Regions from separate parts of the Rahnella sp. WP5 genome, predicted to be linked through region 1. Evidence: predicted binding sites of a transcription regulator. Region 1 holds the regulator's gene; each other region holds the start of a gene.
What was found. The regulator sigma-54, encoded in region 1, starts transcription at its own class of promoters, with help from an activator protein. The targets are predictions, from matches to a motif close to GTTGGCACANNTTTCGCTNT.
Positions count from the first base shown of each region.

Region 2: EX31_RS23175 (amino acid ABC transporter substrate-binding protein) is a predicted target of sigma-54. The motif match lies at 1,187-1,206, and genes of this name have one in related genera.
Region 3: glnK (P-II family nitrogen regulator) is a predicted target of sigma-54. The motif match lies at 5,826-5,845, and genes of this name have one in related genera.

Region 1 is NZ_JQJR01000012.1:145,217-153,351, reverse strand. Features, by position in the region: gene EX31_RS12430 (calcium/sodium antiporter) at 1-33, shown strand, start outside; gene kdsD (arabinose-5-phosphate isomerase KdsD) at 53-1,039, shown strand; gene kdsC (3-deoxy-manno-octulosonate-8-phosphatase KdsC) at 1,056-1,622, shown strand; gene lptC (LPS export ABC transporter periplasmic protein LptC) at 1,619-2,188, shown strand; gene lptA (lipopolysaccharide ABC transporter substrate-binding protein LptA) at 2,166-2,723, shown strand; gene lptB (LPS export ABC transporter ATP-binding protein) at 2,730-3,455, shown strand; gene rpoN (RNA polymerase factor sigma-54) at 3,557-4,990, shown strand; gene hpf (ribosome hibernation promoting factor) at 5,014-5,301, shown strand; gene ptsN (PTS IIA-like nitrogen regulatory protein PtsN) at 5,400-5,882, shown strand; gene rapZ (RNase adapter RapZ) at 5,950-6,804, shown strand; gene npr (PTS phosphocarrier protein NPr) at 6,801-7,073, shown strand; gene EX31_RS12375 (BglG family transcription antiterminator) at 7,099-8,135, opposite strand, start outside.
Region 2 is NZ_KN050721.1:390,883-399,017, reverse strand. Features, by position in the region: gene lnt (apolipoprotein N-acyltransferase) at 1-1,023, shown strand, start outside; gene EX31_RS23175 (amino acid ABC transporter substrate-binding protein) at 1,461-2,357, shown strand; gene EX31_RS23170 (amino acid ABC transporter permease) at 2,547-3,287, shown strand; gene gltK (glutamate/aspartate ABC transporter permease GltK) at 3,290-3,967, shown strand; gene EX31_RS23160 (amino acid ABC transporter ATP-binding protein) at 3,964-4,689, shown strand; gene EX31_RS23155 (zinc ribbon-containing protein) at 4,749-5,249, opposite strand; gene leuS (leucine--tRNA ligase) at 5,517-8,099, shown strand; gene lptE (LPS assembly lipoprotein LptE) at 8,114-8,135, shown strand, end outside.
Region 3 is NZ_KN050721.1:210,791-218,925, forward strand. Features, by position in the region: gene cof (HMP-PP phosphatase) at 1-74, shown strand, start outside; gene EX31_RS22295 (PLP-dependent cysteine synthase family protein) at 245-1,288, opposite strand; gene EX31_RS22300 (Lrp/AsnC family transcriptional regulator) at 1,409-1,864, shown strand; gene EX31_RS22305 (SmdA family multidrug ABC transporter permease/ATP-binding protein) at 2,001-3,773, shown strand; gene EX31_RS22310 (SmdB family multidrug efflux ABC transporter permease/ATP-binding protein) at 3,733-5,565, shown strand; gene glnK (P-II family nitrogen regulator) at 5,907-6,245, shown strand; gene amtB (ammonium transporter AmtB) at 6,331-7,620, shown strand; gene tesB (acyl-CoA thioesterase II) at 7,761-8,135, opposite strand, start outside.

The DNA of each region.
Region 1 (8,135 bases):
CTGTTTCTATTACCGGACAGCATTGCCTTCTGAACTCTGTCAGGAACCCACTATGGCTAACGATACCTTCGCCCCCGGTTTTGATTTTCAGGCCGTCGGACATGATGTGCTGAAAACAGAACGTGAAGGACTTGAGCAGTTAGATCAATACATTAACGGTGATTTTACCCGCGCCTGCGAAAAAATCTTCGCCTGCAATGGCAAAGTCGTCGTCATGGGCATGGGCAAATCTGGTCATATCGGCCGTAAGATGGCCGCCACCTTTGCCAGTACGGGCACACCGGCATTCTTTGTGCATCCCGGCGAAGCCAGCCACGGTGATCTGGGCATGGTATCGAAGCAGGATGTCGTCATTCTGATTTCCAACTCCGGCGAAGCCCATGAAATTCTGGGGCTGATACCGGTACTCAAACGCCTGAGCATTACGCTTATCTGCATGACGTCTAACCCCGAAAGCACGATGGGGAAAGCGGCAGATGTTCACCTTTGTGTAAAAGTGCCCAAAGAAGCCTGCCCGCTGGGTCTGGCACCGACCAGCAGCACCACGGCAGTGCTGGTGATGGGCGATGCACTGGCCGTCGCACTGCTTGAAGCACGCGGCTTCACACCGGAAGATTTCGCCCTGTCACATCCTGGCGGAGCACTGGGTCGCAAGCTGTTACTGCGCGTCAGCGATATCATGCACACCGGGGATGAAATTCCGCACGTCAGCCGTGAAGCTTCGTTGCGGGATGCGTTGCTGGAAATCACCCGAAAAAATCTGGGCATGACGGTTATCTGCAACGATTTGATGAAAATCGAAGGGATCTTTACCGATGGGGATTTACGACGCATCTTTGATATGGGCGTCAACATCAATACGGCATCGATTGCGGATGTGATGACGACAGGCGGTATCCGCGTGCGTCCTTCACTGCTGGCGGTTGATGCGCTGAATTTAATGCAGGACAAACACATCACTTGCGTGATGGTTGCTGATGGTGACCAGTTGCTGGGTGTGTTACATATGCACGATATGCTGCGCGCTGGCGTAGTTTAATTGAGGAATTCCCTGAATGAGTAATAGCGCAGCCCTGGTGGAAACCTGCTACGGTCCGGTCAGTGCGCAAGTGCTTGAACGGGCAAAAGCAATCCGCCTGCTGATTTGCGATGTCGATGGCGTTATGTCTGATGGCCTGATCTATATGGGAAATCAGGGAGAAGAGCTGAAAAGTTTCAACGTTCGCGACGGTTACGGTATCCGCTGCCTGCTGACATCCGATATCGAAGTCGCGATTATTACAGGCCGCAATGCGAAATTACTGGAAGATCGCGCTAAAACTCTGGGCATACGCCACTTGTATCAGGGGCAATCTGATAAGCTTTTGGCCTTCCGCGAACTGTTAGATACACTGTCTCTGCGGGCCGAAGAAGTGGCGTACATTGGTGATGACCTGATTGACTGGCCGGTGATGGCCGAAGTAGGTCTCTCTGTCGCGGTTCAGGATGCACATCCTGTTCTGTTACCGAAAGCGCATTATGTTACCCGTATCGCGGGTGGACGTGGTGCAGTACGCGAACTGTGTGATTTGATTCTGCTGGCGCAGGGTAAGCTGGAGGACGCCAAAGGGCTGTCGATATGAGTAAAGCAAAACTTTGGATTATTCTGGCGCTGACTGCCATCGTTCTGGTGCTGATTGGCTGGTCATTATCTGACAACAGCGATGATGTTCCGCAAGCGGTCAATGATCAGGATCCGACTTACCAGACGTCCCACACCGTTACGATGGTGTATGACCCGATGGGCAGCCTGACGTATAAACTGGTTTCAGACCAGGTAAAATATTACACCGCTGATCAGGTGTCATGGTTTACCAATCCGGTCGCGACCATGTATGACAAGAACAAAGTAGCCACCTGGGTATTGCGTTCTGATAAAGCGAAACTGACTCAGGATAAAATGCTCTATCTTTATGGGCATGTGCAGGCAGACAGCCTGACACCTGAGACATCACAGCTGCAAAGAATCAAAACGGACAATGCACGGGTTAACCTGACGACACAGGACGTTGCCTCAGACGATGAAGTGACGTTGTATGGTACAGGTTTTACATCTAACGGCATGAAAATGCGTGGTAATCTGCGTGACAAAACAGCAGAGCTGATCGAAAAGGTAACGACCTCTTATGAAATTCAAAGCAAAAAATAAAATCCGTGATCTCCTGATCGTCAGCTCATTGTTAGCCGTCAGCGTTCCGGCATTTGCCTTAAAAGACGATACAACGAAACCGATCACCATTGATTCAGCAAACCAGGCGCTCGACGTCAATACCAATACCGCGACCTTTACCGGCAATGTGGTCGTCAATCAGGGTACGATCCAGGTTAAAGCCGACAAAGTGGTCGTCATCCGCCCGCAGGGGGTTTCCGGTAAAGAAGTGGTAGAAGGTTACGGCAACCCGGTGACGTTCTACCAGATGCAGGATAACGGTAAGCCGATTAAAGGCCATGCCCAGAAAGTCCGCTATGAAGTGGAAAATGACCTCGTCACGCTGACCGGCAACGCTTACCTTGAGCAACTGGACAGCAATGTGAAAGGCGACCGTATTACCTATCTGGTACAGAAACAGCAAATGGAAGCCTTTAGTGATAAAGGTAACCGTGTGACGACCGTTCTGGTACCTTCGCAGCTGCAACAAAAAACGCCTGCAGCGGGCGGCCAGCCGACCAAAAAGAGTAACTGATATTTTATGGCTAAATTAATCGCAGAGAATCTGGCAAAGGCATACAAAGGCCGTAAGGTCGTTGAAGATGTCAGTCTGATGGTCAACTCGGGTGAAATCGTCGGGTTATTAGGGCCAAACGGTGCGGGTAAAACCACCACCTTTTACATGGTCGTGGGCATCGTCCAGCGCGATGCGGGCCGCATTATCGTTGATGATGAAGACATCAGCCTGCTGCCGCTGCATACCCGCGCCCGTCGCGGTATTGGCTATCTTCCGCAGGAAGCCTCCATTTTCCGTCGTCTGAGCGTATTTGATAACCTGATGGCGGTGCTGCAGATCCGTGACGATCTGACCAAAGAACAGCGTAATGACCGCGCTAATGAATTAATGGAAGAGTTCCATATTTCTCATTTGCGCGATAACCTCGGTCAGTCACTGTCTGGTGGTGAACGCCGTCGTGTTGAAATTGCCCGTGCACTGGCAGCGAACCCTAAATTCATCCTGCTGGATGAACCGTTCGCCGGGGTTGACCCGATTTCCGTTATCGACATCAAAAAAATCATTGAGCATTTACGTGACAGCGGCCTCGGCGTACTGATCACTGACCATAACGTTCGCGAAACACTCGACGTTTGTGAACGCGCGTATATCGTCAGTCAGGGGAAATTGATCGCCCACGGCACGCCAGCCGACATTCTTGCTGATGAACAAGTTAAACGTGTTTATCTTGGTGAAGAATTCCGTCTGTGATCTGTGCCGCCGGAACCGTGCCTGTTTCAACCTACACTGAAACGGGCCGTCTCTGACAGAAGTGTTGCCGTTTTCACTCATCAACGGAATTAAGCCAAGATATGAAGCAAGGTTTGCAACTCAGACTCAGCCAACAACTGGCAATGACTCCTCAGTTACAACAGGCCATCCGCTTGTTGCAACTATCCACGCTTGAGCTCCAGCAGGAGATCCAACTCGCGCTGGAGAGCAACCCTCTGTTGGAACAAACCGACCTTCATGAAGAAATCGACTCGGTAGAAACCACCGACAGCGAAGGGTTAGACACCCGCGAGGCACTCGAGCAGAAAGACATGCCGGAAGAGTTGCCGCTGGACGCCACCTGGGATGAGATTTACACCGCAGGCACGCCGTCAGGCACCGGCAATGATTACAGCGACGATGAGCTACCGATTTACCAGGGCGAAACCACGCAGACACTTCAGGATTACCTGATGTGGCAGGTCGAGCTGACACCGTTCTCTGATACCGATGCCGCGATTGCCACGTCAATCGTCGATGCAGTGGATGACACCGGTTACCTGACCGTCTCCCTTGACGACATTCTCGAAAGCGTCGGTGATGAAAATGTCACCATGGACGAAGTCGAAGCCGTACTTAAGCGCGTTCAGCGTTTTGATCCGGTGGGTGTCGCCGCCCGTGACCTGCGCGACTGCCTGCTGATCCAGCTTTCTCAATATGCGACTGACACGCCTTTCATCACTGAAGCCCGTCTTATCATCAGCGAACATCTCGATTTGCTGGCGAACCATGATTTCCGCGCACTTATGCGATCAACCCGGTTAAAAGAAGATACACTGAAAGGAGCGATGCTCCTGATCCAGTCTCTTGATCCGCGTCCGGGCCAGTCTATCAACACCGGCGAATCCGAATACGTGATCCCGGATGTGCTGGTGCGTAAAGTGTCAGGTGTCTGGGCGGTAGAACTCAATTCCGACAGCATTCCGCGTCTGAAGATTAACCAGCAGTACGCCGCGATGGGGAATTCCGCACGCAGCGACAGCGACGGGCAATTTATCCGCAGCAATCTGCAGGAAGCCAAGTGGTTAATCAAAAGCCTGGAAAGCCGTAACGACACGCTGTTGAAAGTGACGCGCTGCATCGTTGAGCAGCAGCAGGCGTTCTTTGAACTGGGTGAAGAATTTATGAAACCTATGGTGCTGGCAGATATTGCCAGTGCCGTGGAAATGCACGAATCGACGATTTCACGTGTGACGACGCAGAAGTTCCTGCACAGCCCGCGTGGCATTTTCGAACTGAAGTATTTCTTCTCCAGCCATGTCAGTACAGACAGCGGTGGCGAGGCATCGTCAACCGCGATCCGGGCGCTGGTGAAGAAATTAATCGCAGCGGAGAATCCTGTAAAACCGCTCAGTGACAGTAAGTTAGCAACCCTGCTTTCCGATCAGGGAATTATGGTTGCGCGTCGGACTGTCGCTAAATACCGAGAGTCTTTGTCCATCCCGCCCTCAAACCAACGTAAACAGTTAGTTTGACCTCAACAGAGAAGGAAGACATTATGCAGCTCAACATTACCGGACATCACATTGAGATCACGGATCCCCTGAGAGAGTTCATCACGTCGAAGCTGGCTAAGCTTGAGCAGTATTTCGACAGGATTAATCAGGTGTATGTGGTGTTGAGCGTGGAAAAGGTGCAGAAAGTAGCGGAAGCCACTTTGCATGTGAACGGAGGCGAATTACATGCCACCTCGGAACATCAGGATATGTACGCAGCGATTGACGGACTGGTTGATAAACTGGCCCGACAGTTGAATAAACATAAAGACAAACTGAAACAGCACTGACATTCATGTAGCCAACCCTGTGCTACAAACCTTCGGGCATCGGCTTGTGACCTTCGGGAAACGAGCCGATATAGCTTTAAGGGTGAAACAGCGCAAAAGTGAAAGATGACATGATTAACGATACTGCAATGCAATTAACGTCGGTGCTTAATGCCGAATGCACCAAAAGCGGCGTTCATTGCGCCAGCAAAAAACGCGCACTGGAAATCATTAGTGAGTTGGCCGCCAAACAATTAAATTTGTCGCCGCAGGTGATTTTTGACGCCATTTTGACCCGTGAACGTATGGGGAGCACCGGGATCGGTGCCGGGATCGCCATCCCGCACGGTAAGCTGGAAGAAGACACTTTACGTGCCGTCGGCGTATTCATTCAGCTTGAACAACCGATTGCTTTTGACGCCATCGATAATCAGCCGGTAGATTTGCTTTTTGCCTTGCTGGTACCGGCAGATCAATGTAAAACCCATTTACATACATTATCTTTAGTCGCTAAGAAATTAGCTGATAAAACAGTGTGTCGCCGTCTGCGTGGCGCGCAAAGTGACGAAGAACTGTTCCAGATAATGACTGAAAACGAATAAATTGCTGATTCCCGGTACAGTGCCGGGAAAATGAATTCTGCACACTGAATGCCAGGGGAGTGACACCATGGTGCTGATGATTGTCAGCGGCCGTTCCGGTTCCGGGAAGTCGGTTGCCCTACGGGCACTAGAAGACATGGGTTTTTACTGCGTGGATAACCTGCCGGTGGTGTTATTGCCGCAGCTTGCCCAGACCCTTGTTGAACGTAATACATCAGCGGCCGTCAGCATTGACGTCCGTAACATGCCGGAAACACCGGAAGTTTATGAGTATGCGATGTCACAACTGCCGGAGAGCTTCTCACCGCAGTTGTTATTCCTTGATGCCGACCGCAATACTCTGATCCGCCGCTACAGCGACACCCGTCGTCTGCACCCGCTTTCCAGCAAAAACCTGTCCCTCGAAAGTGCCATTGATGAAGAAGCCGATCTGCTCGAACCACTGCGTTCGTCTGCGGATCTGATCATCGACACCTCCGAAATGTCCGTGCATGAACTGGCAGAAATGCTGCGTACCCGTCTGCTGGGTAAACGCGAGCGCGAACTGACGATGGTGTTCGAATCCTTCGGTTTCAAACACGGCATTCCGATTGATGCGGATTACGTTTTCGATGTGCGTTTTCTGCCAAACCCGCACTGGGATCCGAAACTGCGTCCGATGACAGGCCTTGATAAGCCGGTCGCGGCGTTCCTTGACCGTCATACTGAAGTGCACAACTTTATTTACCAGACCCGCAGCTACCTCGAACAATGGCTGCCGATGCTGGAAACGAACAACCGCAGCTATCTGACCGTCGCCATTGGCTGTACCGGCGGTAAACACCGTTCGGTCTATATCGCAGAGCAACTGGCCGACTATTTCCGTTCCCGCGGGAAAAATGTGCAATCCCGCCATCGCACGCTGGAAAAACGCAAATCATGACGGTGAAACAAACGGTAGAAATCAAAAACCGGTTGGGTATGCATGCCCGCCCGGCAATGAAGTTGTTTGAACTGGTGCAGAGCTTTGAATCAGAAGTGATGCTGCGCAACGACACGGGCATTGAAGCAGAAGCCAGCAGTGTCATCGCGCTGCTGATGCTCGATTCCCCGAAAGGTCAGAAAATCGAAATCGAAGCCACCGGCCCCGATGAAGAACAGGCATTGACGGCAGTGGTAAATCTGATTAATTCAGGTTTTGATGAAGACTGATAATTAACGCACTCTTTGAGCCGTATTAAATGCGGCTTAAACAGTCGATTGCAATGGCCTTGAAACTCTCAAAGTTTTCGCTGCTCAGCAAACGGCTCATTGAGCGTTCCCGCACAAACGTCACGAACAAATCGTAAATCGCCATCGCCTCTTCATAATCTGCCTTGCTGATTGCCAGCAGGAAAATCACGTGTGCGGTCTCCCCTTCTCCCCACGCAATGCCCTGCGGAGAGAGCAACGTTATCACCACGGTTTTCTTCGCCAGGAGCCCCAGCGAGTGCGGCAGCGCAATCCCTTCGCCCAGCATGGTCGAGACAATTTCCTCGCGCTCAACCACCGACGGATAAAACGCCTGATCGACATAGCCTTCGGCTTCCAGCTGAGAGCACACATGGCGGAATAACTCCGCCTGCGTCATCGGTTCATCGATGATCATGAAGTGTTTTTCGTCGAAGAATTTTTCCAGCATATAAGGCCGGGTGCGATCCACCAGTACCAGCTTGCCAAGCTGCTCCATCTGGTATTCGGTCGGGAATGGCGACAGCACCACCACCGGTTTATTCTTCTCGCTGATGCGGGCGTTGGAGATAATGAAATCTTCGTCGATGTGTTCCAGTTGTTCGTAATCACGCAACGTCACCACCTGTTTCATCACCAGCTGCGGATATTTGCGGCTAATCTGTGCCTGAATCATACGGATGGTCGAATTGCCGGTGTCGCATACCAGCATCACCTGCGGATGTCGCTGATAACCGATGTTGTAATGCCGCTCCAGCCCGACGCCGATATGCAGCACAAGAAACCCAATCTCGTTTTCACTCAGCGTATACGGCGTGTATTTCCCCCAACTTGAGACCGCCGCCAGCGTAACGTCATAGGCCATCGGATAATGCTGTTTGATGTTATTCAGCAGCGGGTTGGGGATATTAATCTGGTATTTCACCCGCGTAATCATGGTTTTGATATGCGTCAGCAGATCAGCACGCAGCTGTTTATCACCTTGTAAATCATAACTATAGTGCGAATTGATATACGACAGGATGTAATCGACCAGCGATTCGT
Region 2 (8,135 bases), on a different contig from region 1:
GACGGCATCACGATTTTACTCACCTCGCTGAGCGGACTGATTGTGTACGCGGTACATCAGCGTCGCGTCACACCGGGAATTATCGCTGTTGCTATGCTGTTGCTGCCGTGGCCGCTGCGTTATATCCACTGGTATCAGGAACAGCCAGATAAAACGGTCGATGTGGCACTGGTTCAGGGCAACATTCCACAGTCCATGAAATGGGATCCGAAAGCGCTGGAAAGTGCGCTGCAGACCTATCTGGATCTCAGCCGCCCGTACGTGGGTAAATCCAGCATGATCATCTGGCCGGAATCAGCAATTTCAGACATTGAATCCGATCAGCAGGGCTTCCTGAGCATGGTGGATAATATCTACCGCTCACACGGCACCCAGTTAATCACCGGCATTATCGATGCCCGTCGCAATGAAGAAGGCATGAAAGTGTATAACAGCGCCATCGTGCTCGGCGGTGAAAAGCCCTATCACTACCCTGACGAAAACCGCTTCAACAAACATCATCTGGTGCCTTTTGGTGAGTTCGTGCCGCTGGAAGCCATTCTTCGCCCGCTGGCACCTTTCTTCGATTTGCCGATGTCCGGGCTGACCAGTGGTGATTACGTGCAGAAACCGTTGTTTGTCAGTGGTCTGAATCTGACCACGGCGATTTGTTACGAAGTCGTCTTCGGCGAACAGGTGCGCGACAATCTGCAACCGGATACTAATTTCCTGCTGACAATTTCAAACGATGCCTGGTTTGGTCATTCGATTGGCCCATGGCAACACTTCCAGATGGCGCGAATGCGTTCGCTGGAACTGGGGCGTCCGTTGCTGCGCAGCACCAATAATGGCATTACCGCCGTCGTTGATGCTCAGGGCGATGTGACCCACGAAATTCCGCAGTTTACCCGTCAGGTGCTGAACGTGAAGGTCACACCGACAACGGGTATGACACCTTATGCCCGGGCTGGCTGGTGGCCGGTGTGGTTTGCTACGGCAGTCATGGCGGCAGTTGCGCTGTGGTTGGGTCGCCGTAAATCCTGAACACAAGCGTTTTGTTTCTAAAACAGGCACCTCCGGGTGTCTGTTCTTTTTTGTAGCACCCCTTTTTAATCTCAATACCCCTCCCCTTTTACCTGCTGCCGATTGTTTCGACTGCGGCATTAAGCGCTGCCGATTTGCCCGCTTATGAAGTTAAATCAGGCCATTTGGCACGACTCTTGCTACATCTGATTGAAAGATATCTGATTAGTTACTTTTTATGACGGGATGCATCATTTTGGTACAAACAGGCTGCTCCTCATGCACTTTCCGGGTGCATAGCCGTTTGATTGCTTTGATTTGGTGCGTGTCTCGTCTCAAAAAAGAAACAATGTGGTTTCATAATATTCACATTCAGCTATTTTCTAGCTTCATATGACGAGGCATTAGTACTTTCTGATCCCTGAGTTTGGATCCCTAATGACAGCAAGGAGTTGGACATGCAATTGCGCAAATTGGCGTTATCAGTACTGTTGGCAAGCGTTACCGTGAGCAGCTTTGCTCACGCAGAAGAACTGACCGGCACCCTGAAAAAAATTAAAGACAATGGCGTTATCGTGGTGGGTCACCGTGAATCCTCAGTGCCATTCTCTTACTACAACAACGAACAAAAAGTTGTGGGTTATTCACAGGACTATTCTGACGCTATCGTTGACGCAGTGAAGAAAAAACTGAACCTGCCTGACCTGCAGGTCAAAATGATGCCAATCACTTCGCAGAACCGTATCCCGCTGCTGCAAAACGGCACCTACGATTTCGAATGTGGTTCAACCACCAACAACCTGGAACGTCAGCAACAAGCGGCCTTCTCTGACACCATCTTTGTGATCGGCACACGTCTGCTGGTGAAAAAAGGTTCAGAGATTAAAGATTTCACTGACCTTAAAGGCAAAACTGTTGTTGTAACCTCCGGTACGACTTCCGAAGTTCTGCTGAACAAGCTGAACGAAGAGAAAAAACTGGATCTGCGCATCATCAGTGCCAAAGACCACGGTGACTCCTTCCGTACGCTGGAAACTGGCCGCGCAGTGGCCTTCATGATGGATGACGCCTTGCTGGCCGGTGAACGTGCGAAAGCCAAGAAACCAGACAACTGGGAAATTGTCGGTACGCCGCAATCCAAAGAAGCTTATGGCTGCATGATGCGTAAAGACGATGCTGAGTTTAAAAAACTGGTTGATGACACCATCGTGCAGGCACAAACCTCCGGTGAAGCAGGCAAATGGTTTGAAACCTGGTTCAAAAAACCAATTCCTCCGAAAAACCTGAATATGAACTTTGAGCTGTCCGATGACATGAAAGCTCTGTTCAAAGCGCCAAACGATAAGGCGCTGTAAGTCATACCAAATGGACGGGTATAACCAAGAGAAGAGTGAAAAGTGACTAAAATACAAGGTTGGACCACCAACCTGTGATGATACAGATGCGGGGTGGTCGTTCCCCACCCCGCATTCTTTCCCATTCACTTTAGGCGAATTGCGTCATCACTCAGATGGGTAAGCCTTTACCCGCTTTACGGAGTTTTTATGTCAATAGATTGGAACTGGGGCATTTTTCTGCAACAAGCCCCCTTCGGTAACACCACTTATCTGGGCTGGATTTGGAATGGATTTCAGGTCACTGTCGCACTGTCAATTTGCGCATGGATAATCGCCTTCCTCATCGGTTCTCTGTTCGGTATTTTGCGTACCGTCCCCAACCGCATCCTTTCGGGTATTGGTACCTGTTACGTCGAATTATTCCGTAACGTGCCATTAATCGTGCAATTCTTCATCTGGTATCTGGTGGTCCCTGAACTGCTGCCTGAAAATATCGGCATGTGGTTTAAATCCGAACTGGCGCCTGACGTACAGTTCTTCACTTCCTCGGTAATTTGCCTCGGGTTGTTCACCGCCGCCCGTGTATGCGAACAGGTGCGTGCAGCCATCCAGTCCCTGCCAAGCGGACAACGCAATGCCGGACTGGCGATGGGCCTTACGCTGCCGCAAACTTACCGCTATGTGCTGTTGCCCAATGCTTACCGCGTGATCGTGCCGCCAATGACCTCTGAGATGGTTAACCTGGTGAAAAACTCCGCCATTGCCTCGACCATTGGTCTGGTGGATATGGCTGCACAAGCCGGTAAGCTGCTGGATTACTCCGCGCATGCGTATGAATCATTCACTGCAATCACCGTTGCTTATGTCCTTATCAATGCCGTCATCATGCTGCTGATGCATTTCGTAGAACGTAAAGTCCGCCTGCCGGGCAACATGGGAGGGAAATAAGCATGCATGAATTCGACTGGAGTTCTATTGGTCCCGGCCTGCCCTATCTGTGGCAAGGCATGGTCATTACGCTGAAGATTACGTCGCTGGCGATTGTGGTCGGTATTTTGTGGGGAACCCTGCTGGCGGTCATGCGCCTGTCAACGTTCAAACCGATCAGCTGGTTTGCCTCGGCTTACGTCAACCTTTTCCGCGCGGTTCCGCTGGTCATGGTGCTGTTGTGGTTCTATCTGATTGTGCCGGGCTTTCTGCAAAAAGTGCTCGGACTGTCACCTAAAACCGATATCCGCCTGATTTCTGCGATGGTCGCGTTTGCGTTATTTGAAGCGGCGTATTACTCGGAGATTATCCGCGCAGGGATTATCAGCATCGCACGCGGTCAGTCTTCTGCAGCGCTGGCGCTGGGTATGACGCAATGGCAATCCATGAAGCTGGTTATCCTGCCGCAGGCTTTCCGCGCGATGGTGCCGTTACTGCTGACGCAGGCGATCGTTTTATTCCAGGATACTTCGCTGGTGTATGTTCTGGGCCTCGCAGACTTCTTCCGCAGCGCATCTAATATTGGTGACCGTGACGGTACGCTGGTTGAGATGGTGCTGTTTGCAGGACTTATTTACTTTGTTATCAGCCTTTGTGCTTCCTTGCTGGTGCGTTATTTGAAGAAAAGGACCGTTTCATGATTTCACTGAAGAATGTTTCTAAATGGTACGGGCACTTTCAGGTGCTTACCGATTGCAGCACCGAAGTTAAAAAAGGTGAAGTTGTGGTGGTTTGCGGGCCTTCAGGCTCAGGGAAATCTACGCTGATCAAAACCGTTAACGGACTCGAACCTGTTCAGAAAGGTGAGATCCTGGTCAACGGGACGCCGGTCAATGACAAGAAGACCAATCTGGCGCAACTGCGTGCAAAAGTGGGCATGGTTTTCCAGCATTTCGAACTGTTCCCGCACCTTTCCATCATCGATAACCTGACACTGGCGCAAGTCAAAGTTTTAAAACGTGATAAAGCGGCAGCGAAAGACAAAGGCCTGAAATTACTGGATCGTGTCGGTTTGTCCGCGCACGCCAATAAATTCCCCGGCCAGCTTTCCGGTGGTCAGCAACAGCGTGTGGCGATTGCCCGTGCATTGTGTATGGATCCGATCGCGATGTTGTTTGACGAACCGACGTCCGCTCTTGATCCGGAAATGATCAACGAAGTGCTCGACGTTATGGTTGAGCTGGCAAACGAAGGTATGACCATGATGGTGGTGACGCACGAAATGGGCTTCGCCCGTAAAGTGGCCAACCGCGTGATTTTCATGGATGAAGGCAAGATTGTAGAAGATCGCAATAAAGACGATTTCTTCAATAATCCGGAATCCGATCGCGCCCGGGATTTCCTGGCGAAGATCCTGCACTGACCGGTACTGAAGAAAAGAAAGCACACCTGCCCCGCTTCTCCGGGGCAGGTGTCTGACGCTTAAGGTTCAAACGGACGACGCGTAAACTCAGTGTTACCGCATTTCGGGCATTTACTCAGAATTTCCGGCGTATACACCGCTAAGTGAAAATGACAGTTTTCACACACCAGATTGCCCAGACCGACGACTTCTCCGCTGTGATAAATCCCGTGATGGCTGACATCTTTAAAAACCTCTTTCCATTCCAGCTGGGTTTTATCGGTCATATCGGCCAACTCTTTCCACAAGCTTTCTTTAATGACCCGCATGAACACACTGTCCGTGCCGTCATCTTCTTCTGCCACGGCTTGCTGGTTTTCTTCATAGTTACGGGCAAATTCGTGCAAATCGCGGCGTACCGCCGACGTTAACTGTTCAATCTGGATTTCCGTCAGCTTGCCCTCTTCCTGCAGTCTGACGCGGGCGTCCTGTACCAGCGCGCTGATATCACGTTCACCGTGTTTTAACCGCTCGGTCAGTGATGTCACCAACTGCCGGTAAGATTGCGTAATATTGCTCATATTTCCTCTCCTTGAACTGTCATAACCATTTTCACGGCGGGAACGCACTGCCTTTATTTTAGTCGTAAATCCCTGATCCGTTGCGCAGATTATCTCGCGCTGACTCGCAGATTATGAATATTGCGCCAGAAGCGGACAGAAATTCCCTTTAGCCTTCGCTGGGTGTTGTTGCTCCAACCGCTTATCAGCTATGCTATGCGGATCTTTTGATTAAAACTTTTTGAGCTACAGGCGTAGCTGTTTTCACTCACAGGACCACCGGCCGCCATGCAAGAGCAATACCGTCCAGAAGACATCGAGTCACACGTTCAGCTTCACTGGCAAGAGAAGCAAACCTTCAAAGTTACCGAACAGCCTGGCAAGGAGAAATATTACTGCCTCTCCATGTTGCCTTATCCATCAGGCCGTCTCCACATGGGACACGTGCGCAACTACACCATCGGTGACGTGATTTCCCGTTACCAGCGCATGCTCGGTAAAAACGTTCTGCAGCCGATTGGCTGGGATGCGTTTGGCCTGCCAGCGGAAGGTGCAGCGGTTAAAAACAACACCGCACCTGCGCCGTGGACTTACGAAAACATCGAATACATGAAGAACCAGCTTAAATTGCTGGGCTTCGGCTATGACTGGGATCGTGAAATCGCGACCTGTAAGCCTGATTATTATCGCTGGGAACAATGGTTCTTCACCAAGCTGTACGAAAAAGGTCTGGTTTATAAGAAGACCTCCGCAGTGAACTGGTGTCCGCATGACCTGACCGTTCTGGCGAATGAACAGGTTATCGACGGCTGCTGCTGGCGTTGCGATACCAAAGTAGAACGTAAAGAAATTCCTCAGTGGTTTATCAAAATCACCGATTACGCCGATCAGCTGCTTAACGATCTGGACACGCTGGAAAGCTGGCCAGAGCAGGTGAAAACCATGCAGCGCAACTGGATCGGGCGTTCAGAAGGCGTGGAAATCACCTTTGATGTGGCTGACAGCGATGAAAAAGTCACGGTGTACACCACCCGTCCTGATACGTTTATGGGCGCGACCTACGTCGCTGTGGCTGCCGGTCATCCTCTGGCACAGTTGGGCGCACAGAGTAATCCTGCGCTGAACGATTTCATCGACGAATGCCGTAACACCAAAGTTGCCGAAGCAGAAATGGCGACGATGGAAAAGAAAGGCATGGCAACCGGTCTGTTTGCCATTCATCCGCTGTCTGGTGAGAAGCTGCCAATCTGGGCAGCCAACTTCGTGCTGATGGAATACGGTACCGGCGCAGTGATGGCCGTGCCTGGCCACGATCAGCGCGACTGGGAATTCGCCACCAAATACGATCTGCAGATCAAACCGGTTATCCTGAATCTGGACGGCAGCCATCCTGACGTCAGCGCAGAAGCGATGACGGAAAAAGGCACGCTGTTCAACTCAGGTGAATTCGATGGTCTGAACCACGAAGACGGTTTCAATGCCATTGCCGATAAACTGGTTGCTCAGGGTGTCGGTCAGCGCAAAGTGAACTATCGCCTGCGCGACTGGGGGGTTTCCCGTCAACGTTACTGGGGCGCACCAATTCCGATGATCACGCTGGAAGACGGCACCGTTATTCCTGCGCCTGAAGATCAACTGCCGGTTATTCTGCCCGAAGACGTCGTAATGGATGGCATCACCAGCCCGATCAAAGCCGATCCTGAGTGGGCGAAAACTACCGTCAATGGTATGCCGGGTCTGCGTGAAACCGACACCTTTGACACCTTCATGGAATCTTCCTGGTATTACGCGCGTTACACCTGCCCGCAATATGACGAAGGTATGCTGGATCCTGCGGCCGCCAACTACTGGTTGCCAGTCGATCAGTATGTCGGTGGTATTGAACACGCCATCATGCACCTGATGTATTTCCGCTTCTTCCACAAACTGATGCGTGATGCAGGTTTGGTGGATTCTGACGAACCGGCCAAGCGCCTGTTGTGTCAGGGTATGGTTCTGGCTGACGCTTTCTACTACACCGGTAACAGCGGCGAACGTATCTGGGTTTCCCCGGCGGATGCCATTGTTGAACGTGATGAAAAAGGTCGCATCACCAAAGCCACTGACCCGCAAGGCCACGAACTGGTTTACGCGGGCATGAGCAAGATGTCCAAGTCTAAAAACAACGGCATCGACCCGCAGGTGATGGTCGATAAATACGGTGCAGATACCGTGCGTCTGTTTATGATGTTCGCTTCTCCGGCAGAAATGACGTTGGAATGGCAAGAGTCCGGCGTTGAAGGGGCAAACCGCTTCCTGAAACGTGTCTGGAAACTGGCCTTCGAGCACACAGAAAAAGGTCCTGTTGCCGCTCTGGATGTGGCTTCTCTCAATGAAGCACAGAAAGATCTGCGTCGTGACTTGCATAAAACCATCGCCAAAGTGACCGATGATATCGGTCGTCGTCAGACCTTCAACACCGCTATCGCGGCAGTCATGGAACTGATGAACAAGCTGGGCCGTGCACCTCAGGATACCGAACAGGATCGTGCGCTGCTGCAGGAATCCTTGCTGGCAGTTGTCCGTATGCTTTATCCATTCACTCCGCACGTCTGCTTCAGCCTCTGGCAGTCGCTGCAAGGAGAAGGTGACGTGGATACCGCGCCATGGCCACAAGCTGATGAGCAGGCAATGGTTGAAGATTCCAAGCTGGTCGTTGTACAGGTGAACGGTAAAGTGCGTGCTAAAATCACCGTAGCCGCTGATGCTACCGAGCAACAAGTGCGCGATCGTGCGGCAGAAGAACATTTGGTCGCAAAATATCTGGATGGGGTTACGGTTCGCAAAGTAATCTACGTCCCGGGCAAACTGCTTAACCTGGTTGTAGGTTGAGTCAAGGAGGATCTGTGCGACATCCCATAATGACAC
Region 3 (8,135 bases), on a different contig from region 1:
GTAATCAGGCTGTGTCTCACTTTTTGCAACACTGGCTGCACACTCCACACCTCACCTATTCCCCCGAATATTAAGGTATTGCAGCAAGCCGGGTTCACTTTAACTGTCCCGGCTTTTTTCCTCTTCATCCTTCGAACTGCAACTGCGTTAGCTGCATTCTTTCACCCGAATCACTTACTCTTGTAAGCTCATCGGGATTCATTCATTTGCTACCTTGTTGTAGTTCGAATGATTTCGAGGATATTCAGTTGAGACCTTCCAGTTGTGCAGCGTAAACGGAAATATCCCCGATATTCTTCGCTACCCAGTTGTCATCAAAGTAGGTATTCAGATAACGTTCACCGCTGTCGCAAAGCAGGGTAACGATCGAGCCGGTTTCACCTTTCTCGCGCATTTGTTTTGCCAGTTGCAATGCCCCCCACATATTGGTTCCCGTCGAGCCGCCGACTTTTCTCCCCAGTACCTGTTCAAGCCAGCGAACGGTAGCAATGCTTGCAGCGTCAGGTACTTGCATCATGCTGTCAATGACGTCGGGGATAAATGAGGGTTCGGCGCGCGGGCGGCCAATGCCTTCAATGCGGCTGCTGCATTGAGCGGTAACGCTGGCATCACGTTGCTGAAAGTAATCGTAAAATACAGAGTTTTCCGGATCCACCACGACCAGTTCGGTATCGTGCCCCTGATAGCGGATGTAGCGGCCTAGCGTTGCGGACGTTCCGCCGGTACCCGCACTCATCACCAGATAACGCGGCACCGGATACGGTTCGCGGGACATCTGACGGAAAATACTGTCTGCAATGTTGTTGTTTCCGCGCCAGTCGGTGGCCCGTTCTGCATAGGTGAACTGATCCATATAATGGCCGTTCAGCTCTTTAGCGAGCTGCTCTGAGGCAGCATAAATCTGACCTGAGTTTTCGACAAAGTGGCAGCGACCACCATAAAACTCAATTTGCTGAATTTTGCGCGGGGCTGTACAGGCAGGCATTACGGCAATAAAGGGCAGGCCCAGCAGACGCGCGAAATAGGCTTCGGAGACAGCGGTACTGCCCGAAGACGCCTCAATAATCGGCGTATTTTCGCGGATCCAGCCATTGCACAGGCCATATAAAAACAATGAGCGTGCCAGACGATGTTTCAGGCTTCCGGAAGGATGCGTGCTTTCATCTTTGAGGTACAACGAAATTCCAGGAAAGTCGTTCAGCGTGAGACGAATTAAATGTGTGTCGGCTGAACGTTGATAATCGGCGTCGATTTCTTTAATGGCGTGAGTGACCCAGGAATTGCGCATGTTGCAGGCTCATTTAAGTGTTTTGATGAGATAAAGAATAACGTAATCACCAGAGAAATAAGTTACTCTTTGACCCATAGATCATCTTATTTGGAGAAATGTTTTCTCCGGGAGTGCGATATGGTAGATAAAATTGACCTCACGCTTTTATCGCTGCTACAGCGGGATTGCACCCTTTCTCTGAACGAGCTGGCTGAGGCCGTCAACCTCACCACCACCCCCTGCTGGAAAAGAATAAAGCGCCTTGAAGATGACGGGATTATTTGCGGAAAAGTGGCGTTACTTGACGCTGAGAAACTGGGACTTAGCCTGACAGCATTTGTGCTGATTAAGACCCAGCATCACAACAGCGAGTGGTATCAGCGATTTGTTCAGCAAGTCGAAGCGTTTCCAGATGTGCTGGGTTTTTACCGGATGGCGGGCGAGTACGATTATTTGCTGCAAGTTCAGGTCTCCGATATGAAAAGCTACGATAACTTTTACAAGCGACTTGTGAATGGCATTCCGGGACTGAACGACGTGACCTCAAGTTTTGCGATGGAGCGCATAAAATCGACCACAGCATTGCCGATTTAATGCAAAAGTTGCAGTAAAAAGTTTCATCAGAAACCCCTGTTAACTCTGGTATCCTTGTCGGCCTGAAGAGTAAATTGGTCTTTCTGTCGCCGGTTTAACTCAATAAAATTATTATTATTTGTATGGAAAACACTGCGTGAGATTGTTTGCACAATTAGGCTGGTACTTCCGACGTGAATGGCGCCGGTATTTGGGTGCCGTCGCCTTACTGGTCATTATCGCCGTTCTGCAATTACTGCCGCCAAAACTGGTGGGCGTAATTATCGATGGTGTTACGTCAAAACAAATGTCTTACGGCGTGCTTTTTGCGTGGCTTGGCCTGATGCTCGGCACGGCTGTTGTGGTGTATCTGCTGCGTTATGTCTGGCGCGTGCTGCTGTTCGGCGCGTCTTATCAGCTTGCTGTTGAACTACGACAGGATTTTTTCCGTCAGCTGAGCCGTCAGCATCCCGCTTTTTATCTGCGCCATCGCACCGGTGATTTGATTGCCCGTGCGACTAATGACGTCGACCGGGTGGTGTTCGCTGCGGGAGAGGGCGTGCTGACGCTGGTCGATTCGCTGGTCATGGGGCTGGCGGTACTTATCGTTATGGCAACGCAGATCAGCTGGGAACTGACGTTATTGTCGCTGGTGCCGATGCCGGTAATGGCGATCATTATCAAGCGATATGGTGATCAACTTCATTCCCGTTTCAAAACCGCACAGGCGGCGTTTTCCTCGCTTAACGATCAGGCGCAGGAAAGCCTGACCAGTATCCGTATGATCAAAGCTTTTGGCCTGGAGAATCATCAGTCATCGCAGTTTGCTGATGTGGCTGCGGATACCGGTGCAAAAAATATGCGTGTCGCGCGTGTTGATGCCCGCTTTGATCCGACCATCTATGTCTCTATCGGCATGGCGAACCTGCTGGCCATCGGCGGCGGTAGCTGGATGGTAGTCAATGGCCACCTGACGCTGGGTGAGCTCACCAGCTTTGTGATGTACCTTGGCCTGATGATCTGGCCGATGCTCGCGCTCGCCTGGATGTTTAACATTGTCGAACGTGGCAGCGCGGCTTACAGCCGTATCCGTAGCCTGTTACAGGAAGCCCCGGCTGTTGTTGATGGCACAACACCGTTACCGGCAGGCCGCGCGACGCTTGAGGCTCACATCAACGATTTCCATTATCCGGAAAATAGCCACGCTGCTTTAACGACCGTTACTTTTTCCCTGCAACCAGGGCAAATGCTGGGGTTATGCGGTCCGACAGGTTCCGGCAAAAGTACGCTGCTTTCACTCCTTCAGCGCCAGTTCGATGTCACTGACGGTGACGTGTGCTATCACGGGTTATCCCTTAAAGAAATCCAGCTTGATGACTGGCGTGCCCGGCTGGCAGTTGTCAGTCAGACGCCTTTCTTGTTCTCAGACACTGTCGCGCAGAACATTGCGCTCGGAAGGCCTGATGCCACGCAGGAAGAGATTGAAGAAGCCGCGCGTCTCGCCAGCGTTCATGATGACATTCTGCGATTGCCTCAGGGATATGAAACTGAAGTCGGCGAGCGCGGCGTCATGTTATCGGGTGGTCAGAAGCAGCGTATTTCGATTGCGCGTGCATTGCTCCTCAAAGCCGAAATTCTGATCCTGGATGATGCTTTATCCGCCGTTGATGGCCGGACGGAGCACCAGATTCTGCACAATCTGCGTCAGTGGGGAAGTGACCGTACGGTGATCATCAGCGCACATCGTCTCTCTGCACTGACCGAAGCCAGTGAGATTCTGGTCTTCAGCCAGGGGAGTATTTCGCAGCGTGGCAATCATGACCAGCTTGCTGCCGAAGCCGGCTGGTACCGCGATATGTTCCGTTATCAGCAATTAGAAGCTGCGCTGGATGATGTGTCACAGGAAAAGGAGCCGGAACACCGTGGCTGAACCCAAAAAAATTAAAATTCAGAAGCTTTGGCCAACGCTAAAGCGCCTGTTGAAATACGGGAAACCTTACCGCAAGCCGTTGTCTTATGCGGTTCTGATGCTGTGGATTGCAGCGGCAGCGGAAGTGACCGGCCCTATATTAATCAGCTTCTTTATCGATCACTACGTGGCTAAAGGTGAAATGCCGTGGGGGAAAGTCAGTTTGCTCGCGCTGAGTTTTATCTTCCTGCAATTCCTGGCAGCAAGCCTGCACTATTTTCAGGCACTGTTGTTCAACCGTGCTGCGGTGGGGGTCGTTCAATGCCTGCGCACCGAAGTCATGGATGCGGCATTACGGCAACCGTTGAGCGCATTTGATACACAGCCTGTAGGTCAGCTGATTTCCCGCGTGACTAATGACACGGAAGTTATCCGTGATCTGTATGTGACCGTGGTGTCGACAGTCTTACGCAGCATCGCCCTGATTGGTGCGATGCTGGTGGCGATGTTCAGCCTCGACTGGCGACTGGCATCGGTGGCAATTTGTATCTTCCCGGCCGTATTTGTCGTGATGGGGCTGTACCAGATTTACAGTACGCCGGTGGTGCGCAAAGTACGCGCTTATCTGGCGGATATTAATGATGGCTTCAATGAAGTCATCAACGGTATGAATGTGATTCAGCAATTCCGTCAGCAGAAAAGGTTTGGCGAACGGCTTGCCCGCGCCAGCCAGTCGCACTACCTGGCCCGCATGCAAACGCTGCGACTGGAAGGATTTCTGTTGCGTCCTTTGCTCAGCTTATTCTCGTCGTTGATTTTATGCGGTCTGCTCATTCTCTTTGGATTCAGTGCCGAAGGTTCTGTGGGCGTTGGGGTTCTGTACGCCTTCATCAATTATCTCGGACGGCTCAACGAGCCTCTGATTGAACTGACCTCACAACAATCGATTATGCAGCAGGCAGTCGTTGCCGGTGAACGTATCTTTGATTTGATGGACAGGACGCAACAGCAATACGGGCCAGACGAAAAGTTGCTCACCAGCGGCGAGATTGACATCAAAGACGTCAGCTTTGCTTACCTCCCGGATAAATGGGTGCTGGAAAACATTTCCCTGCACGTGCCTTCGCGCGGTTTTGTGGCGTTGGTTGGACATACCGGCAGTGGTAAAAGTACGCTGGCAAATCTGCTGATGGGTTATTACCCGTTAAACAAAGGTGAGGTCAGGGTTGACGGACGTAACCTCGCCGACTTATCGCACACCAGCCTGCGCAAAGGTATTGCAATGGTTCAGCAGGATCCGGTGGTTCTGGCAGAATCCGTGTTCGCTAATGTCACGTTAGGCCGTGATATTGATGAAGCGCAGGTGTGGCACGCGCTGGACATTGTGCAGCTCTCACCGCTGGTACGCGAAATGCCCGAAGGTTTGAATACGCGTCTGGGAGAGCAGGGCAATAATCTTTCTGTCGGGCAGAAACAATTACTGGCGATGGCGCGCGTTTTGGTGCAGGCACCGGAAATTCTGATCCTTGACGAGGCAACGGCCAATATTGATTCCGGCACCGAGCAGGCTATTCAGCGTGCATTACGGGCTATCCGGCAGCAGACTACGCTTGTGGTTATCGCACATCGGCTTTCGACGATTGTGGATGCCGATAATATTTTGGTATTGCACCGTGGCCAGGCTGTTGAGCAGGGTAATCACTTGCAACTGCTGGCAGAAAAAGGCCGGTATTATCAGATGTATCAGTTGCAACTTGCCGGACAGCAATTGTCTTCTGCCGGACAGATTATGCCTGCAACAGAAAACGCATAATCTTTGCATCGGTGCCGTATCCCTGCGGCACCGGCTTTCTTCTTTCTCCGTTTTTCATTTCCTGTTTTTCTTTTCCCCGCACTGTATTCATGCAGGCAGAACCCTTTTTCAATTCGGGTGCACTAAAAAGCAGCGGTGAGCACTTAAATGGTGCGTGTGCTGCTGTGCTGCATATGGCATGACAACTGTGCGCCTGGTCACGATTATTCTGAAAATGCCGTATTACGCGGGAATTGCATGAATCTGCGCCCGATTTCAACTCTGGCACATCCTTTGCTTTATCCAATCCGTATCGGGCGCGAATCCTCTCGCGGCAAGCCCTTAATTCGAGGAGTGGCACAATGAAGCTGGTTACTGTGGTGATCAAACCTTTTAAGCTGGAAGACGTGCGTGAAGCGCTGTCTGCTGTTGGAATTCAGGGGCTGACCGTAACGGAAGTTAAAGGTTTTGGCCGTCAGAAAGGTCATGCCGAACTTTACCGTGGCGCGGAATACAGCGTGAACTTTCTGCCAAAAGTAAAAATCGACATTGCTATTGCAGACGATCAGCTTGATGAAGTGATCGATGTGATCAGCAAAGCGGCCTATACCGGTAAGATCGGTGATGGCAAAATTTTCGTTGCTGAATTGCAACGTGTTATCCGTATTCGTACTGGTGAAACCGACGAAGCAGCACTGTAATTTCAGGCTTTTATCTCTCATACCAATCGGTTTGAGATAAATCAGATTAGAAAAAACAGTTTTGAGAAACAGGGGTGGGTTAATAATGAAAAAACTTTTATCCATGATGGGGCTTGGTGCCGTGGCTTTGCTGCCTTCGCTTGCCATGGCAGCAGCGCCAGCAGCGGCAAACGGTGCTGATAACGCCTTTATGATGATTTGTACCGCGCTGGTATTGTTCATGACCGTACCGGGCGTGGCGTTGTTCTACGGTGGCTTACTGCGTTCTAAAAACGTTTTGTCCATGCTGACTCAGGTTATTGTCACCTTTGCTCTGGTCTGCGTGTTGTGGATCCTCTACGGCTACAGTCTGGCCTTCAGCGAAGGTAACGCGTTCTTCGGTGGTTTCAGTAACGTCATGATGAAAGGCATCGGCCTGGACTCCGTGACAGGCACCTTCTCCCAGATGATCCACGTTGCCTTCCAGTGCTCATTTGCCTGTATCACTGTGGCGCTGATCGTGGGCGGTATCGCTGAACGTGTACGTTTCTCAGCGGTTCTGATTTTCACTGTGATCTGGCTGACTTTCTCTTACATCCCGATGGCTCACATGGTGTGGGCAGGCGGTTTCCTGGCTGCTGATGGTGCGCTGGACTTTGCCGGTGGTACCGTTGTTCACATTAACGCCGCTATCGCTGGTCTGGTGGGTGCTTATCTGCTGGGTAAACGTGCCGGTTTCGGTAAAGAAGCTTTCAAACCACACAACCTGCCAATGGTCTTCACTGGTGCATCAATCCTGTATGTGGGTTGGTTCGGCTTCAACGCAGGTTCTGCAAGTGCAGCAAGCCCTGTTGCCGCGTTGGCTTTCCTGAACACGGTGATTGCAACGGCTGGTGCAATCCTGTCCTGGACACTGGTTGAATGGATGGTGCGCGGTAAACCTTCACTGCTGGGCGCAAGCTCCGGTGCTATCGCAGGTCTGGTCGCTATCACACCTGCATGTGGTACGGTCGGCGTGGGTGGTGCTCTCATCATCGGTCTCGTAGGCGGTATCACTGGCCTGTGGGGTGTGGTTACCCTGAAAAAATGGCTGCGTGTTGATGACACCTGTGACGTGTTCGGTGTTCATGGTGTGTGTGGTATCGTAGGTTGTCTGCTGACTGGCGTATTCACTTCCAGCTCACTCGGCGGCGTAGGTTATGCAGAAGGTGTGACCATGGGCCATCAGGTTTGGGTTCAGTTCTTCAGCGTGTGCGTGACATTGGTCTGGTCTGGTGTTGTTGCTTTCATCGGTTACAAAGTGGCGGACATGATCGTAGGTCTGCGTGTTCCTGAAGAACAAGAACGCGAAGGGCTGGATGTTAATAGCCACGGCGAAAACGCTTACAACCAATAATGAGATTTCAGAGAAAGTAGTGCGCTAACTCTCTCATTAATGAGTTAAAAATAATAAAATAATGATGATATGCAAAAGGGGCGATAATGATATCGCCCCTTTTTAATGCGCCATTTTTACAGGGCGCTCTTTAATGATGATTATTCAGGCTTTCGCTGACGAATAACCCCTTCCTGCACCGTGGAGGCGACCAGCACGCCATCGCGGGTATAAAACTGTCCACGCACAAAACCACGCGCACCGGATGCAGAGGTACTTTCGACGGCATACAGCAACCAGTCATCCATGCGGAACGGGCGGTGGAACCACATCGAATGGTCGATGGTCGCGACCTGCATTCCCGGTTCAAGGAAGCCAATGCCATGGGGTTGCAGCGCCGTAGGCAGGAAATTGAAGTCAGACGCATAGCCCAGTAAATACTGATGAATTCGCAAATCATCTGGCATTTCACCGTTGGCCCTGAACCACACTGCACGGTTAGGCTCTTCGACACTCCCTTTCAGCGGGTTATGAAA